Regions from separate parts of the Pseudoalteromonas piratica genome, predicted to be linked through region 3. Evidence: predicted binding sites of a transcription regulator. Region 3 holds the regulator's gene; each other region holds the start of a gene.
The links. Region 3 encodes sigma-54, which starts transcription at its own class of promoters, with help from an activator protein. Its sites were predicted from a motif close to GTTGGCACGNNNNTNGNNT; they were not measured.

Region 1 (3,254 bases), 510 kb from region 3:
TTAAATTGGTAGCGTTAAGCATGCGACGTATTTATCGTCTTCTAACGCAGCATTCAGTGAAGCGTTTTCGTTATACATTAGCTGTAAACGTTTTATCAGGTTTTCTTGACCAGTGCCTGTGCTCTCTACTTTGTATGTTCCGCTATAGATTGGGTTGCTTACAGTAACCACCAATTGATTTTTGTCCTTTGCAATATCAACAACTAAAAGACTTTGTTCTTGTCTTGGCGCAATGCCATGTTTAATTGAATTTTCAATCAAGGTGAGAATACCCATGGTAGGCACTTTAATGTTCAAACACGTTTCATCAACGTGCATCTCGATTAGCAAGCGCTCTTCAAGGCGAATATGTTCTATATCAAGATAAAATTCACAAATGCGCAACTCTTCTTTTAACTTTACGGTAGGATGTTTATTTGCTGTTAAGTTATAGCGGAATAGCTCATTTAACTTGTCAATCAGCTCTTTTGCTAGCTGTTTATCCTCAAATATCATGCCGCGAATACTGTTCAATGAGTTAAACAAAAAATGCGGATTGAGTTGGCTCATTAGTAAGGCAATTTGGCTTTGCTTTAGTTGGTTTTTAACTTGAAAGCGGCGATTTAATGCTGATAAAGGTAAGTAAGCCAGTAGCCATAAAGCAAAAAAGCCAAGCTCAGATCTAAATCGTTTTGAATTAGCACGGTCTATGGCCTCTTGATCACCTTGGTGCATTTTTTCGAGTTCTTTTCGAGCGTTAAGGTGGGCTTGACTGTATCCCTCTTTAAAGCCTTTTTTAAATTCAGATGGGACCGAATGTTCGGTATTTACCTGTTCGCTGTCTTGGTTTTTAACTTTTTCTTCAGCTGATTCTACCGGTTGGTTAAGTGGATCTTTGTCTGGGTTAGCTTGGTAGTAAGCAATCTCTTTATCTATTGGTTTAAATACGTCCCGTCCTAATTCACGAAGGCTAGCACCAAGGTAAGCGCCAATAACTACAAATATGATGCCAAACAGACAAATTTTAAAAAAGCCAGATTCTTTGTTGCGTAAGAAATTAATAGGAGCACGAATTAAAAAGTGGGTGATCAGAAATACGAGCGCTACGCGGGTACCAGCATAGGCGAATGTATTTGCTAGGCCATGCATTTCTCTATCGGTGTCAATGTCAGATAAACCACCTAAGAGCATGATGACTGCGATAATAGCTTGGATAACCCAATAAGCCATATGCTTATATATCCTTTCGTTATAGTTATTTATTCCATCGAGTTAGCTATGCTTTGGGTTATGTGCCAACTCCGTTGTCCATATTCTGTGTCAAAAACGGTTACTAAAGCAAGTTTCAATATTTCATTTTTTGCACCAAAACGTTCATAAAGCCAATATTTACGCACCCTTGTGGTGCACTCACTTTCTTGTAACACATTGTAAATTGCTTAACCTTATGAATTAGATAAGAAAATATTATTGGCATAAAGGTTGGATTTAACTTGATACAAATTAAAAAAACGACAACAGGTACTCCTTATGAAAATGATCAGTGCGATTATTAAGCCATTTAAGCTTGATGATGTGAGAGAGGCAATGTCAGATCTTGGCATTGAGGGCATGACAGTAGTTGATGTAAAAGGTTTTGGCCGTCAACGAGGGCATACTGAACTATATCGCGGTGCAGAATATCAAGTTGATTTTATTCCAAAAATCAAAGTAGAAATCGCAACCCAAAGTGACAATGTAGATCGGGTAATTGAAGCGATTAGCAATGTGGCACAGACCGGCAAGATTGGTGATGGCAAAATTTTTGTCTACGACCTAGAGCAAATTGTTCGTATTCGTACGGGCGAACTAGACGAAGCAGCAATTTAAGGGGAATGTCATGGAAAATACAGTAGTTGAATTAAAATTTGCACTCGATACATTTTACTTCTTAATGTCGGGTATTTTAGTTATGTGGATGGCAGCAGGTTTTGCCATGTTAGAAGCTGGTTTAGTGCGCTCTAAAAATACCACTGAAATTTTAACCAAAAACGTAGCACTCTATGCTATTGCGTGTACGGTTTACTTAATTGTTGGCTACAACATTATGTATGTAGACAACGCTGAAGGTGGCTTTTTACCTTCGCTTGGAATGTTGATAGGAACAGAGGCAGCTGATGCAGATCATGCGCTACAATCTGATTTCTTTTTTCAGGTAGTGTTTGTTGCAACGGCAATGTCTATTGTATCTGGTGCAGTTGCTGAACGTATGAAGCTCTGGTCATTCCTTGTTTTTTGTGTTGTGTTAACAGGTTTTATTTATCCTTTAGAAGGGTATTGGACGTGGGGCGGTGGCTTCTTATCAGAAATGGGTTTTGTTGATTTTGCGGGTTCCGGCATTGTGCATATGGCTGGCGCAGCAGCTGCGCTTGCTGGTGTATTATTACTTGGCGCACGTAAAGGCAAGTACGGTAAAAATGGTGAAATTTATCCAATTCCAGGTTCTAACCTACCATTAGCTACATTAGGTACGTTTATTTTGTGGATGGGTTGGTTTGGTTTTAACGGTGGTTCGCAATTACTGCTTTCAGACAAAGAAAATGCAACCGCAGTGAGTCAAATCCTGCTAAATACCAATGCGGCGGCAGCTGCTGGTGCAATCGCTGCACTGTTATTATGTAAAGTATTGTGGCGTAAAGCTGATTTAACTATGGTGCTAAATGGTGCGTTAGCAGGTCTTGTGGTTATAACGGCAGAGCCAGCGTCACCAAGCCCGCTGCTTGCTGTGTTAGGTGGTGCATTAGGTGGCAGCCTTGTGGTGTTTAGTATTGTGGCACTTGATAAGGCTAAGATTGATGACCCTGTAGGCGCGATTTCTGTGCATGGTGTATGTGGTTTCTTAGGGCTTATGTTAGTACCATTCTCTAATAGCGATGCAACCTTTGTTAATCAGCTTATTGGTGCATTGGTTATCTTTGGTTTTGTTTTTGTGAGCTCTTATATTGTTTGGGCTGTACTTAAAAAGACGATGGGCATTCGTGTTGGTGAAGAAGAAGAAATTAATGGTATGGATCAACATGATTGTGGTGTAGATGCCTACCCTGAATTTGTAACTGTAAGAGGCAACATTTAAGCCTAAAATAGACTACGTGTTACTTTAAGTTACAAAGTTATTTAAAAGCCCAATGCTAGCAGCTATTGGGCTTTTTTATTTGTGATATTATCCTATGATTAAAGTTGTAGTTAAAAATGTGCTTAGATTATGAAAATTAACTTATTAATCGCCGAAGATGATG
Region 2 (3,254 bases), 1.1 Mb from region 3:
TTACTGGATTAGGTGGAAATGCTATTACCATTAATGGTGATGCACTGCAGTACGGTGTCGGTTCTGAAGGCTCCTACAAAGGGGATGCTAAATCGGACCAATCCAATAGCTTAAACGGTAATATTTCGGTCAATGTAATGCGTGTTTTACCGAATGGTAATTTAGTTATCCGTGGTGAAAAATGGTTAACGCTTAATACGGGTGAGGAATTTATTCGCTTAGAAGGCATTGTGCGTCCGAAAGATGTCAGCGCCGATAACATGGTGATGTCAAATCGCATTGCTAATGCGCGTATTCAATACTCAGGCAAAGGCGCACTCGCAGATGCGCAGGAAGCGGGTTGGCTTTCACAATTTTTCCTAAGCCCATTAAATCCTTTTTAGGAGGCAGCATGCGATATTTTGCATTTATTATAGTATTACTTGGTGCAATTCATTTTCCGGCATCAGCTGAACGCATTAAAGATGTCACAGCCGTTGAAGGCGTGAGAAATAACCAGTTGGTAGGTTATGGCTTAGTTGTTGGTTTACCAGGTACAGGCGAAAAAAGTAGTTTTACCGAACAAAGCTTTAAAGCGATGTTAAGCAGCTTCGGTATTACGCTACCGGCGAATTTAAAGCCAAAAATAAAGAATGTTGCAGCCGTGGCTGTGCATGCCGATTTACCGCCCTTTATAAAGCCAGGACAAACTATTGATGTAACGGTTTCGTCAATTGGTAGTGCATTGAGCCTTCGTGGTGGTACGCTAATTCAAACTTTTTTGAAAGGCGTTGACGGCAACGTGTATGCGATTGCTCAGGGAAGTTTGGTGGTAAGTGGATTAGGTGCAGAGGGAGCCGATGGCAGTAAAGTGTTAGTAAATACACCAACTGTAGGGCGGGTCCCTAATGGCGCGATAGTAGAGCGTTCTGTTGCATCTCCTTTTAATCAGGGCGATCACATTACATTTAACCTACACCGTCCAGACTTTTCTACCGCAAAAGCGTTATCAGATACAATTAACGATCTTGTGGGTCCTAATACGGCAACGGCAATGGATGCAGCTTCTGTAAAAGTACTCGCGCCACGTGATCCAGCGCAACGTGTTGCCTATCTTGCGACCTTAGAAAATCTCGAATTTGAACCGGCAGATAATAGCGCGAAAATTATTGTTAATTCACGAACTGGCACCATTGTGATTGGTAAAAACGTTACCTTAGAACCTGCCGCGATAACTCATGGAGGTTTAACGGTAACGATTGCAGAGCAACAAAATGTAAATCAACCAAATCCGCTTGCTGGTGGTCAAACGGTTGTAACCGAGCAAAGTATCATTGATGTTGCTCGTGACGATACTCGTGCCTTTGTATTTGATCCCGGAGCAAGTTTAGATGATTTAGTGCGAGCCATTAATGAGGTTGGTGCAGCTCCAGGTGACCTAATGGCAATTTTAGAAGCGCTTAAAGAAGCCGGTGCTATTAGTGGGCAGTTAATTGTAATCTAACGCAATCGTTACGGGATAGCACTATGCTGTCTCTTAATAAAAGACATATTTAATCTGTTATTGAAGGCCTGATTTCGAAATTTTCTCGAAGCAGGCCTTTTTTATTTAGCATTAATGACTAAAGGTTTGGATCAATTTTTGCATTGAAATATTAGAGTGTTTCGTAGCCAATTTTTTGAATGAGAGCTGACTTATGGATGGCAACAACATAAATCATCAACAAAGCTTCTTTGATTTAAGCAATTTAAACTCTTTGAGAGAAGAGGCATTGCAAGGCGATCCTGATAAAAAAGCACTAAAGCAGGTTGCAGCACAATTTGAATCTATTTTTACGCAAATGCTGTTCAAAAGTATGCGTAAAGCGAATGAGGCATTTGAAGATGAAGACAGCCCTTTTAATGCCAGTAGTGTGAAATTTTATCGCGATATGCATGATCAGCAGTTATCGATGGAATTATCGCAAAGTGGTGCACTAGGGCTTGCTGACATTATTGTTGAGCAGTTATCGCCAACACCTGGCAAGTACACTCCTGCAAGTTTATTTTCACCAAGTCAAATTGCACCTATGGTTTCTAAACCAACTGAGCCGGTAGAGGAAATCAAAGAAACTGTGACAGCTTCAAATGATGTAAAAGTAATTGAAAGTGAGCAATCATTTGTTTCTGAACTTTGGCAACATGCAAAACAAGCTGCCGAAAAAATTGGTTTAAGTCCTGCTGTTATGCTTGCGCAATCGGCGTTAGAAACAGGGTGGGGCAAATATGTGATAACCAAGAGCGATGGGCAAAGTTCCAACAACTTCTTTAACATCAAAGCGGATAAATCTTGGCAAGGTGACAAAGCAGCCAAAGCATCGCTCGAATTTGAAGATGGCGTGGCAGTGAAAAAGCAATCTAACTTCAGAGCTTACAACAACATTGCTGAAAGCTTTGATGATTTTGTAAACTTTTTACAGCAAAACCCTCGTTATAAATCAGCATTAAAAACAACAGCAAACCCAACTGAATATCTTAACGAGCTGCAAAAGGCTGGTTATGCAACTGACCCTAATTACGCACAAAAAATAATAAATGTACTCAGCAGAAGTGAATTTAATGATGCGATTAAATCAGTCGCTTCAGGAATCAATGTAAAGGATATGATGAAAAGTTCGATAACAGGTTTAGGAGGCAGTGACTAATGTCTTTTAATCTACTTAATATTGCAAACTCAGGAGTTCGCGCTAGCTCTGAGTTACTGCAAACGACCAGTAAAAATATCACCAATGTAAATACTGAAGGTTATGTTCGTGAACGTACAGAGCACAGAACACTCTTTGATAATCAAGTCGGTTTGGGTCAGACCTTTCGCTTGGTGAATGACTTTGCACAGCAACAATTGAATCGTGATGTATCTAATCTTGCTTTTTTCAATCAGTTTGTTGATGAATCTGCGCGAGTCGATAGTTTGTTTGCTGAAGAGTCTAATAGTTTATCAACTAGCATGAATTCTTTGTTTAATTCACTGCAAGAGAGTTTAAATCAACCTTCATCCATGGTAAGTCGCTCACTCTTTTTTAATGATGCACAAGGCTATATTGATCAATTAGGTCGACTTTCTGGCATTGTATTTGACCAAAAAACCATTGTTAATGATCAGCTTGAAATCTATACCGATGAAGCAAATGGACTTATTAATAAAATCAGCGAACTTAACCTTGCTATTGCATCGGGCTCTTCAGGACCTGATGGCAGTGCGCTTAATAGCACGATTAATCAGCGCGATTTAGCAA
Region 3 (3,254 bases):
GATTTACAATTAAAAAGCCAATAGTGTTTTGCAGGCCATCAATACGACCATGGGGTATTGCAAGTCCTTTACCAATACCTGTACTGCCGAGTTTTTCACGCTGTAGTAAAGCGTCTAAAAACTCTTGAGAAGTAATGTCTGGCGCATGTTGATGTGCGAGATCACTTATAAATTCGAAGAGACGTTTTTTGCTATTAAAAAGGACCGCGGTTTTAGCGCAGTCCTCAGCAATAATATCAGTTAATTTCATTTTAATGGCGAGATAATTTCTCTTTATGTTTTATTACTTGGCGATCAAGTTTGTCGACCAAGCCATCAATTGCTGCATACATATCTTGTTGTGCTTCAGATGCGAACAGTTCACCGCCATTAACGTGCATCGTTGCTTCTGCTTTTTGTGATAACTTTTCAACATCTAGAATAACGTGCACGTTATTGATGTGATCAAAATGCCTCTCAAGTTTTGCAAATTTGTTAGTGACATAGTCTCTTAAAGAATCAGTAATTTCTACGTGACGACCTGTTAAGTTTAATTGCATAAGCATTTTCCTTCTATATGGTCTAGATCAGGCATTTGCGCTGATTAGACGGTGGTATGGATAGCGACTCACGATATTTAGCGATTGTGCGTCGCGCCACTTTAATTCCTTGTTCAGCTAGTAGGTCAGTAATCTTGCTATCACTTAATGGCTTGGCAGGATTCTCTGCAGCTACTAACTTTTTGATCAGTGCTCGAATCGCTGTGGATGAGCACTCACCCCCATTTTCTGTGCTAACGTGGCTTGAAAAGAAGTACTTCAATTCGTAAATGCCACGTGGTGTATGCATGTATTTTTGCGTTGTTACTCGCGATATAGTCGATTCATGCATTTCCACCATTTCGGCGACATCATTTAAAACCATTGGTTTCATAGCTTCATCGCCATATTCAAAGAATGCCTGTTGTTGTTCAACAATGCAATTGGCTACTTTTAATAAAGTGTCATTGCGGCTTTCTAAGCTTTTAATAAACCATTTAGCCTCTTGTAAATGGTTGCGAATAAATTGGCTGTCAGTACCTGACTTCATTGAGCGAGTCAGTGCAGCATACTGCTCATTTACCCGTATTTTTGGCATACTGTCATTGTTTAATTCAACACGCCAGCGGCCTTTTATTTTCTTTACTGAAACGTCTGGCACCACATATTCAGGTTCTTCACGAATGATGCTTTCAGCTGGTTTTGGATTAAGGCTATGTATTAATGTTAAGACTTCTTTTAACTCAGGTTCTTTGAGTTTGGCCTTCTTCATAATGGTACGATAGTCTCTTAACCCTAAAAGTTCCATATGGTTTGAGATTACGCTTTTTGTTTCGCTTAGCCAAGGAGTATTTTTGTCATACTGATTGAGTTGGATCAATAAACATTCCTGTAGCGAGCGAGCAGCAATGCCAACAGGATCAAAAAGCTGAACGCGTTTCAGTACCGCTTCAATTTCATCTAGTTCAATTTGCTCTTGATCTTCAGACTTTTGTACTGCTTCTAAAATTTCTTCTGTACTTTGCGTAAGGTAACCTGAATCATCCACAGCTTCGACGATAGTGGTTGCGATTACTTCATCGTTATCGCTAAACGGCGTCAAGCGTAATTGCCACATAAGATAGTCTTGCAGTGACTCGCTTGTTGAGCCTTGGTAGATGGTGTCATTTTCTGGTGCCGGTGCACTGCTCACTGAAACTGGCGCAGCGCTGATGTAATCATCCCAAGAGACGTCCATAGCAAGGTCGTCGGAAAGGTTTTCGTTGTTTAAGGCGTCGCTGGATTCTATTTCAGATTGGCTAACAGGTGCTTCGAAGTCATCACTCGTTGTTGAGTCATCAGCACTCGATTCAGTGTTTTCATTATTGTTGGTGTCGTCACTGAAATCGTTGTCTTCTTCCAGTAAAGGATTGGCATCTAGGGCTTCTTGTATTTCTTGTTGCAAATCTAACGTGCTTAATTGCAGTAGGCGTATTGCCTGCTGCAATTGCGGAGTCATTGTTAGTTGCTGCCCAAGGCGAAGCTGTAGCGATTGCTTCATGTAGTTATTCTAATCCTTCTCTATTTCTCAAGCTGTTGGTTAACAATTCAACTCCAATTAGGAAGTGCTTTCACTATTACTATAGTCTGAATTGTTCACCTAGGTATACATCACGAACTTTTTGGTTATTTAAAACGTCTTCCGCCGTGCCTGATGCAATTAATTCTCCGTGAGAAACAATATAAGCTTTCTCACATACATCAAGGGTTTCACGCACATTATGGTCAGTAATCAGTACGCCAATGCCGCGATTTTTTAAATGCTCAATTATTTTCTTTATATCTATCACTGAAATAGGATCAACACCAGCAAAAGGTTCATCTAACAGGATAAATTTAGGGTTTGCGGCTAAAGCGCGAGCGATTTCAACACGTCGGCGTTCACCACCGGAAAGTGCCATACCTTGTGAGTCGCGAATATGGCCGATGTTGAATTCTTCAAGTAAATCGTCGAGCGCTTCTTCTCGTTGTACGCGATTAAGATCTTTACGGGTTTCAAGAATTGCCATGATGTTTTGATAAACGGTAAGCTTTCTGAAGATTGACGATTCTTGCGGTAAATAGCCGATGCCTAATCGTGCACGGCTATGCATAGGTTGAAGTGTTATGTCATTATCATCAATGCGAATTGAGCCCATATCACTTGGAACCAAACCAACAATCATATAAAACGTCGTTGTTTTACCTGCACCGTTAGGACCGAGTAAACCAACAATACTGCCGGCTTTTACTTCTAAACCAACATTTTTAACAACTTGACGTGATTTATAACTTTTTGCCAGCTTTTCGGCAATTAATGTGCTCATTTTTCGCCTTGTTTTGTTTGTGTATTGATGATGGTTTTTACTTGGTTATCTGAATTTTTCGCTTTTTTCGATGTGACAGTTTCATTTTCACGGTCGTAAATAATGGTATCTGCTGACATCATGTCGCCATTTTGCTGAAATTTTGCATTTCCAGACATGGTAAATAGTGATTTAGCAACGTCATAAGTAATGTTTTCAGCACTTGCAATTATCGTTGAACCATCTTCTTGAATCGCGCTAAACTTTACTGGCTTACCGCTGGCAATGAGTAATTGTTGATTATCGCCCAGCTCAGTACGCTTATGTGCTTCTAAGTAGTCAGCAGTAATTGACATATTACCGTGTTTTATTTGTACATTTTTTTGAAAAACACCGATGTTTTCTTTCAGTC

Region 1: OM33_RS14550 (P-II family nitrogen regulator) is a predicted target of sigma-54. The motif match lies at 1,449-1,467, and genes of this name have one in related genera.
Region 2: flgJ (flagellar assembly peptidoglycan hydrolase FlgJ) is a predicted target of sigma-54. The motif match lies at 1,609-1,627, and genes of this name have one in related genera.

Annotation. Positions count from the first base shown of each region.
Region 1 covers NZ_CP009888.1:3,149,120-3,152,373, reverse strand. The annotation lists gene OM33_RS14555 (sensor histidine kinase) at 1-1,209, opposite strand; gene OM33_RS14550 (P-II family nitrogen regulator) at 1,510-1,848, shown strand; gene OM33_RS14545 (ammonium transporter) at 1,859-3,091, shown strand; gene OM33_RS14540 (response regulator) at 3,221-3,254, shown strand, end outside.
Region 2 covers NZ_CP009888.1:1,555,880-1,559,133, forward strand. The annotation lists gene flgH (flagellar basal body L-ring protein FlgH) at 1-383, shown strand, start outside; gene OM33_RS07080 (flagellar basal body P-ring protein FlgI) at 392-1,483, shown strand; gene flgJ (flagellar assembly peptidoglycan hydrolase FlgJ) at 1,677-2,663, shown strand; gene OM33_RS07090 (FlgK family flagellar hook-associated protein) at 2,663-3,254, shown strand, end outside.
Region 3 covers NZ_CP009888.1:461,205-464,458, reverse strand. The annotation lists gene ptsN (PTS IIA-like nitrogen regulatory protein PtsN) at 1-250, opposite strand, end outside; gene hpf (ribosome hibernation promoting factor) at 252-539, opposite strand; gene OM33_RS02000 (RNA polymerase factor sigma-54) at 562-2,058, opposite strand; gene lptB (LPS export ABC transporter ATP-binding protein) at 2,138-2,863, opposite strand; gene lptA (lipopolysaccharide transport periplasmic protein LptA) at 2,860-3,254, opposite strand, start outside.